DNA from 4 places in the Pseudoalteromonas sp. MQS005 genome. Region 1 is predicted to be linked to each of the others. Evidence: predicted binding sites of a transcription regulator. Region 1 holds the regulator's gene; each other region holds the start of a gene.
What was found. Region 1 encodes sigma-54, which starts transcription at its own class of promoters, with help from an activator protein. Its sites were predicted from a motif close to GTTGGCACGNNNNTNGNNT; they were not measured.
Positions count from the first base shown of each region.

Region 1 (2,209 bases):
AGAATAACGTGCACATTCGTTATGTGATCAGTGTGCCTCTGTAACTTCGAAAATTTACTATTTACGTAGTCTCTAAGCGAGTCGGTAATATCTACATGGCGACCAGTTAAATTCAGTTGCATAAACATTTTCCTCTTTGTTGTACGCCTTAAATCAAACTTTTACGTTGATTAGACGGGGGAATAGCTAGAGATTCGCGATATTTTGCAATGGTTCTCCTCGCTACTTTAATTCCTTGCTCTGCCAATATATCTGCAATTTTACTATCACTCAATGGTTTAGCTGAGTTTTCTGCAGCGATTAATTTTTTAATTAATGCACGTATTGCTGTTGATGAACATTCGCCACCATTTTCAGTACTTACATGGCTTGAAAAGAAATATTTAAGCTCAAAAATGCCACGTGGTGTATGCATGTATTTTTGCGTAGTAACACGCGATATAGTCGACTCGTGCATTTCCACCATTTCAGCCACATCGTTAAGCACCATAGGCTTCATAGCCTCAGGACCGTGTTCAAAAAAGGCCTGTTGCTGCTGCACAATACAGTTGGTTACTTTAAGTAGCGTGTCATTTCTACTTTCTAAGCTTTTTATAAACCATTTAGCCTCTTGTAAGTGCGAGCGAATAAACTGGCTATCACCACTTGATTTAACCGTACGCGACATAGCTGCATATTGGCTATTTACTCTGATCTTAGGCATGCTATCTGGGTTTAATTCAACTACCCAACGACCTTTAACTTTTTTAACCGACACATCAGGAATAACGTATTCAGACTCTTCTCTAACAATAGTGTCTGCCGGTTTTGGGCTGAGCGTATGAATCAACGTCATGATTTCTTTAAGCTCATCTTCTTTAAGCTTTGTTTTTTTCATCAACGTGCGATAGTCACGTGCAGCAAGTAAATCAATATGATCGGTTAAGATCATTTTTGTTTCGTTTAAAAAAGGTGTGTCTTTATCAAATTGATTTAGCTGAATACACAAGCACTCTTGTAAACTACGCGCGGCTATTCCCACTGGATCAAATAGTTGAATACGCTTTAGTACCGCTTCTATTTCGTCAAGTTCAACTTCATCTTCGCCGTCGTTTTCTTGGTTAAAGCTTTCTAATATTTCTTCACAGCTAAGGGTTAGAATCCCTGAGTCGTCCACAGCTTCTACAATTGCAATAGCTATCGCTTCATCGGTAGGGCTAAACGGCGTCAATTGAAGTTGCCACATTAAATACTCATGCAGCGTTTCAGTCGAAGAGCCTTGATAAATAGATTCATCTTCTGGCATTGGGCCCGATGAAGAGGCAGGCGCTGCGCTCATATATTCATCCCAAGTAACATCCATAGCCATATCATCGCTAATGGTGTCTTTGGTCATTGCTTCGCCGCTGTCTTGCTCATACTCGCTAGGTTTATCGTCAGCTGAGGCACTTAGCGTTAAGTCATCGTTATCGGCTTTTTGTTCGTTTTTACCTGCAGTGTCTTCGCTGTAATCGTGTTCTTCAACTTCAAGCAAGGGGTTGCTATCGAGCGCTTCTTGAATTTCTTGCTGGAGATCCAATGTACTGAGTTGCAATAAGCGAATTGCTTGTTGCAACTGTGGAGTCATTGTAAGTTGCTGGCCCATGCGCAGCTGTAATGATTGCCTCATGTATCTCTAACAATCCTTTTAAATTAGTATGATTAATCTTAGCAGATGCTTAGTGGAATAACACACATATTAGAGCTTGAACTGCTCGCCCAAATAAACATCGCGTACTGTTTTATCGTTTAATACGTATTCAGGAGTGCCTGATGCAATTAACTCCCCATGAGAAACTATGTAGGCTTTTTCACAAACATCAAGTGTTTCGCGCACGTTATGGTCTGTAATAAGTACGCCAATGCCACGGTTTTTAAGATGCTCTATAATCTTTTTAATATCTAATACTGAGATAGGATCAACCCCCGCAAAGGGTTCGTCTAAAAGGATAAATTTAGGGTTTGCTGCTAACGCGCGAGCAATTTCAACGCGGCGACGTTCACCACCTGATAAGGCCATACCTTGGCTGTCGCGGATATGCTGAATGCTAAATTCATCAAGTAAATTATTTAAGGTATCTTCGCGTTGTTGTTTATTTAATTCTTTACGTGTTTCTAAGATAGCCATTAAGTTTTGATAAACAGTCAGCTTTCTAAAAATAGACGACTCCTGCGGTAAATAACCAATCCC
Region 1 is NZ_LYRQ01000020.1:19,395-21,603, reverse strand. It holds gene hpf (ribosome hibernation promoting factor) at 1-122, opposite strand, end outside; gene A9479_RS08890 (RNA polymerase factor sigma-54) at 149-1,648, opposite strand; gene lptB (LPS export ABC transporter ATP-binding protein) at 1,718-2,209, opposite strand, start outside.

Region 2 (2,209 bases), on a different contig from region 1:
TCGAAAAACCCAGGACCAGAAATCATCCAATCTAATGAATTTTCAGTGGTGAGCATGTTACCTTGGGAAAAGTTTTTCTGATTAGCGACAACCTTAGTACCCGCACCCAGCATTAAGCCTGATGGCATTTCGGTATCTTGCGATGAACGTCCGCCTGGTTGGTTAATATTTTGGTAGAGTAAATCTTCAAAAATAGCGCGGCTTTTTTTGTAACCTACAGTACTGGCATTCGCTAAGTTATTTGATATAACCGATATATCAGTTTGTTGAGCGTCAAGCCCAGTTTTACTTATCCATAATGCTGGATTCATAATAATATCCTCACGTTAAAGTTAAACTATGCGCATCAGCTGCTCTTGACGTTCGTCAATCTCTTCAGCTGTTTTCATCAGTTTTACTTGTAATTCAAATTGGCGTTGGTGATTGATCATATCGACCATTTCATGCACAGGATTTACATTCGACATTTCTAACGTGCCGCTCAGTACTTGAACATTAGCTGATGTTTCAACAGTTTCACCTGGCTTGGGCCTAAACAGACCATCATTGCCTTTTTCAAGCGTAGCGTTGTTTGCATCAATCACTTTTAGCCGATCAACTTCTTCTAAAAAGTTAGCCGGTGCGCCTTGAGGGCGAACTTGAATAGTGCCATCTTTGCTAAATTCTATTTTTTCAATGGGTACGGGTAATATGATTGGCCCGCCTTCGCCAATAACTTGACGACCATGACTTGTCATGAGCATGCCTTCGGCTGTGATATTTAATGTGCCTACTTTGGTATAGGCTTCATTTCCTGAGGCATCTTGAACACTCAGCCATGCGTTATCACTCATCGCTATGTCTAAGTCGCGACCTGTTTCAACAATACCCCCCGATGTCATGTTTGCGCCTGGGCGCTCCTGCATAGCAAAAACACGGGTCGGCAAACCTTCACCGAAAGCCTGCATTGATCGTGCTTGCGCAAAATCAGATTTAAACCCTGTGGTATTCGCATTTGCCAAATTATTGGCTTTAAGAGCAAGCCCTTGCAGGCTTTGTTTAGCGCCAGATGCCGCTATGTAGACCATTTTATCCATAACATCGACTCATTAAGAAATCTATACATGTGTAAATGCAATATAAGTGCCAAATTAAGTTTAAGTATGAATAAGATTTTAGGAGAGTAATAAAAAAGGCTGCACGTAGCAGCCTAAGTAAATCAAAATATGATTATCGGATCTGAAGGATGTTTTGTTGAATAGTTGAATTAACCTCAAGCGCACGAGAGTTTGCTTGGAAGTTACGCTGCGCACTAATCAAATCAACAAGCTCATTGGTTAAGTTTACGTTAGATTGTTCAAGAGCTGACGAATTGATATTGCCTAGTGTTCCTGAACCTGGCTCACCCGCGATTGGTTCACCTGACGTTAGACTCTTTTTCCAAGCAGTATCACCCACTTGCTGTAGACCTTGTGAGTTCGAGAAACGCACCATAGCGACTTGCCCTAAGAAAGTTGAATCACCATTACTGTATGACGCTACGACTTTTCCATCGGTACCAATATCAATACCTGCTAAGCGACCAACCGTCGCACCATCCTGCTCAAGTGCTTTTACCTCAAAGCGACTTGCATATTGAGTAGGTATTTTATTTGTTGTAGCAGCTTGATCCCGCCAATTTATCTCTACATCAACAGGAAAGCTTGCACCATTTGAAAGCAAGTCAGATAACCCTGCAGCAGCTCCTGCACCACCTGGCACTGTTAATGGGTTAAATGTATTACCTGTGTTCGCAATACCATTAGTATCTTGCGGAAGACCACTAGAATCAAATTTAAATGTGCTTATTGGTGTATAGGGAGCCACCGTTTGCTCTACACCATTAGTATCAAAGGATTTACCGTCTAATGTAGCATGCACATCCCATTGATTCTCATCGCCGGGAACGCTGGGGTCATTTTTAACAAAGAAAAATTGAATTACATGAGGTTCACCTAATGAGTCATAAACCGTTGTTGAGGTCGATGAATTGTAAGTCGCACTCTCGGCTGGATCAAAAGGAAGAGTTGGAGAATCTACTCGTGAATCAAGGTTAAATGAACTATATACAGTTGTTGTTGCACGAGGAGAACCAGACGAATCAGGAATTTGTAAAGCAGAAGAAGTACTAAGACTTACAGAAGTCGTATCTCCTGTTGCTTCATCGACAGGAAAACCTTGTAAATAATTG
Region 2 is NZ_LYRQ01000003.1:148,560-150,768, forward strand. It holds gene flgG (flagellar basal-body rod protein FlgG) at 1-311, opposite strand, end outside; gene A9479_RS02790 (flagellar basal body rod protein FlgF) at 333-1,076, opposite strand; gene flgE (flagellar hook protein FlgE) at 1,210-2,209, opposite strand, start outside.
Region 2: the regulator sigma-54 is predicted to act here: its motif matches at 1,112-1,130, upstream of A9479_RS02790 (flagellar basal body rod protein FlgF).

Region 3 (2,209 bases), on a different contig from region 1:
ATGGCAAGTGATTATTTACGCGATGGTGTGATGGTGGTGGTAAGAGCGCTTATAGAGGGCAGTGGTGGGCATGTTTTAGCGTTTCGTCAGCAGCTTATGTCTGTAGCATCTCACCCGGCTAAGTTATTGTTTATCGACTATCCTTCACAAGTACAGCTATTTGAACTGCGCTCGCAAGCGCGTATACCGACGCTGTTTCCAGCCAAGTTAAAATTATCGGATGATCGCCCTTCTTTTGAAGGCGTTATAAAAGATATTTCGTTAACGGGTGTTATGTTTGATATTAAAACAACCCAAGAAATCGACGACATTAAAGATATGCGTTGCATCGTAGTGTTTGATGAAGATACAAAGCACGAAGGGCAAATATGCAGTGTGAAAAAACATGCTAAGGGCATATATTGCGGAATTCGATTATTTGCCAGTGAAGAGCAAATGAAAGCCCTGATGGGGGATCACTTCATTGACCCTAGTGCACTTGAAGTTGAAATTGTATAAGGCCTGTTATCTGTCGACGCTGAACATTTTACAATTCTAAAATATCAACAAGCTCTAACATTTTCGCTCTTTTGCAACAAATAGCCATGTGTTGTTGTTATTTTTAAAAGCCATTTCAAATTTATTTTATAAATTCATTAAAAACAATTAGTTAAATATGTTTTTTATTCTGATTTTTTTGTTTATAACAAAATTAAACTCAACTCACCTTCCTTTTTGTTTATTTAATCCTCTTTTTTAGCGATTGCTCATCGACTGTGTGGGATTTTCCTTAAACTCAACTCTTTGATTTTTATTGTTTTAATTTTATTGCCTTATCTACTGTTGCTAAAAAGCAACAAAATAACGAGTTAAATAGCGCCATTTTCAGCTAGTTGCTGGTTAATTTATTGAAAATTATGGTTTTTATATTTTTGGCATCGAAGTTGTAATAGTCAGGCTGTATTGAACGAAACGTGATTTAAAGTAAAACACTTAATCGCATAAAACATAAACTTTGAAGGAAGATAGATTATGAAAAGCATTAATAAAACTTTAGCACTTATCGCATTGGCTTCTTCATCAGCCGCTTTTGCAGCAAGCGACTTTGACACGCTAGACGCTGACGGCAACGGCGCAATCAGTCAAAGCGAAGCATCGGTTGATGCAAAATTAATGAGCATGTTTTCAGAGCTTGATACTGACCAAAACGGTGAGTTATCAAAACAAGAGTTCTCTAAAGCATAACCCTAAGCTATTAAAGTTTTGGGAGTTAAAAGCTCCCCCATTATTTAAACGATTTTAAGGAATACTCATTATGAAAACATTACACAAAACATTTGCACTTATCGCTCTTGCTTCTTCATCAGCTGCCTTTGCAGCGAGCGACTTTGACACACTAGATACCGACGGTAACGGCGCTATTAGCCAAAGCGAAGCATCGGTTGATGCAAAATTAATGAGCATGTTCTCAGAGCTTGATACTGACCAAAACGGTGAGCTATCAAAAGAAGAATTTTCGAAAGCATAAGGCAAGGCTAAGTATATTCTGAGTTGCCAAAGACAACCTAAATAGGCAAGGAAGCCTATGAAAGAGAATAACAAGGACCGTGATAGCCAGACACAATTTTTTGATAGACCATTGCATTACATTTTGAAGGATTAAATTATGAAAACATTACATAAAACATTTGCACTTATCGCGCTAGCTTCTTCATCAGCTGCTTTTGCAGCAAGCGACTTTGACATGCTTGATACTGATGGTAACGGTGCTATTAGTCAAAGCGAAGCCGCTGTAAACGCTGATTTAACAGCCGCATTTACTGAGCTTGATACTGACGGTAATGGTGAGCTTTCTAAAGCTGAGTTTGCAAACTTTTAATTTTTGACTTTTTTCATTGCACAGGGATCTCAGAAAAGGATTTCCCTCTTATAGGAGACTTATTATGAAAGCATTAAACACAACACTTGCGATTTTAGTATTAGCGTCATCATCAGCAGCTTATGCAGCGGTAGATTTTGCCTCTTTTGATAGTAATGGCGATGGTGTAATTAGCCAGCAGGAAGCCGCCGCTAATAAACAACTAATGAACATTTTTGATGACTTAGATACCGACGGAAATGGTGAACTTTCTAAAGAAGAGTTTGCAAGAGTACAATAAGTATTAACCCATCATACTCCACTAAAGCCGCTTAATAGTCAGCGGCTTTTTTGTGCTTGTTGATTACTTAA
Region 3 is NZ_LYRQ01000023.1:45,147-47,355, forward strand. It holds gene A9479_RS09900 (flagellar brake protein) at 1-498, shown strand, start outside; gene A9479_RS09905 (EF-hand domain-containing protein) at 1,012-1,224, shown strand; gene A9479_RS09910 (EF-hand domain-containing protein) at 1,295-1,507, shown strand; gene A9479_RS09915 (EF-hand domain-containing protein) at 1,646-1,858, shown strand; gene A9479_RS09920 (EF-hand domain-containing protein) at 1,923-2,138, shown strand.
Region 3: the regulator sigma-54 is predicted to act here: its motif matches at 911-929, upstream of A9479_RS09905 (EF-hand domain-containing protein).

Region 4 (2,209 bases), on a different contig from region 1:
AACAACCGTCATGCTACCTGAGGTGCAACGGCATGTCATTGTTGCATAGCTAAATGTACTCATTGTGATTAAAAAAAACGCTAAAATAGCTGTGATTTTTTTTGATAAATTCATAATAATCCTTAATCGTGATTTCGAATTTTAATGTTATCTTATTGTTTTTTTTGTAAACAACTATTTTCTAGGTGGTTTAAATATGAGAAAGGGCCTTGCGGCCCTTAGTGTTGCAGCAAGTAACACATTCTTTTTATAGGCTAAAGTCGACAGCGTAGGCTACATAAGCTTTAACATCTGAGCCGTCCATGTCGTTATCAGATAGGCCAAAGGTAAAACCATCTTTAGACACTGATACACCATAATCAATAATATTGTCATCACCGATGAAATCGCCTGAGTAATGCCCTATGTGTAGCGCCATTTCAGTGCCATTGCTACCAACAGCGAAGCTGTAATCGGCGTTTAAATACAGTGAATCACCAAAATCAGTACCATCACCACTGGCAGCAGATGTTGCAAGTACGGCTGCACCAAATGTAAAACCTTGCACACTAATGCTACCGTAAACTTCTGAAAAATCTGCATCGGCACCTGATGCCGCATCTGGGTAAGCGTAATAAATATAACCTACGTCATAACTTACGTTTTCATTAATAGCGCCGCCAAAACCGGCGTATAAGTCTAGTTCGTAAGTCATTTCATCTGCCCAAGACGCATTTGACGCCCACGTACCTGCATAAAATCCAGATTCATTAGCGTAATCAATACCGCCAGATACAGCTGCATCGCCCCCAGTTTGCTCTTGTCCGCGCCATAAGTAGTTAGAAGTAGCGGCTGCATTGGCTGTTACTTCGGCAAATGCAGTAGTTGATGTCATTCCTGTTAATGCCAATGCACCGATGAGTATTGTTTTTTGTAGTTTTAGCATGTTTCATTTCCCATTGTATGATTTTGCACGCCAAGGTTTTTTATTATAAACGACTACAACCTTTTGAACGGCGGCGTATTATTACGTTACTGCAGGGGGAATTGCACTGTATGTGCCAGCTTCCATTTATTCAATAAAAAATAAATTTTATATTATAAAACAAGGTGTTGAAATTATGCGCAAAGACGCTTTGTGAAAAGTATGTAAGGAAAGAACACACTGCTGGTGCAAAAAAAAGCCTGGCTGCACCATTAGAGCGCTACCAGGCTATCTATATTAGGATCTATTGGCCTTTGAAAATTTAACCTTGAAAGGTCTACAGACCCTAACGTTACGCTAGTTTATTAAAGCTAATTGCGTTTGATATACGTTTTATCCAAAAATGGTACGCATAAGTGTAATTGTTTCGTTAACACCACGGCCTTTTTGTACTTCGCTAATAATAGAATCACGCTTAGCACGAATATGCTCTGGGATGTCATCAGCAGCAAGTGCGCGGTCCACTAATATTTCAGCCGATTCTTTGCCGCGGCGTGGCGCTTTACTGCTGCTAGAAGTGCTACGTGTAGGTTTATTAAGTAGCTTAATGTAGTTAGAGTTATCTGCAGTATTAGTATCTGCATAATAGAAAAAGCAAGGTATAAGCGCTTTAATGTCCACCAACTGTGTTTCTAGTTCATTACCAGCATTGGCCATTTTAAACCATGACATAGCGTGAATGCTTTGTACTACATCTTGCCAGTAACGCTCAAAGTCACGGTTATTTAATTTGGTGATACCAAGTGCGGAGCAAAGTGCATCTAAGCGACTGTTACTAATTGGAGTAAACACATCAGGGCGACGCATTGCTAATAAACGGGTGGCAGGCGCCAGAGTTGGTTTTTCATCACTACCATTAAATGCACTCAAATAAGCAATTACAAATTGTTGGTAATTACCTAGCGCTACATCACCCTCAAGTGGAATGTTGCTGAGTGCATCGTCGAATGCACCTGGCAAATCAGCCAGCATCTGGTGAAAACCTTTGGCGCTTTTGGTAGAGGCAAACCATTCTACATCAAAGTTATAAGTACTCGGATCGAGTGATGCCATATGCTTACCGCTAAAAGCGAGTAAGTCTTCAGGGATCATATCTTTTAACGGCTTTTCACGCAGGCCTGCAATATAAGTAGTTAAACGTAGCTGCTCATCAAGTGCCACCAGTTCTTTATGTTGCTCTACAAACATACTCACTACTGGCCAAGGCGCTACCCGTAATGTTTTTAACTGTAAAAAGCTAATGGC
Region 4 is NZ_LYRQ01000010.1:12,201-14,409, reverse strand. It holds gene A9479_RS05160 (TorF family putative porin) at 248-925, opposite strand; gene A9479_RS05155 (hypothetical protein) at 1,298-2,209, opposite strand, start outside.
Region 4: the regulator sigma-54 is predicted to act here: its motif matches at 1,027-1,045, upstream of A9479_RS05160 (TorF family putative porin).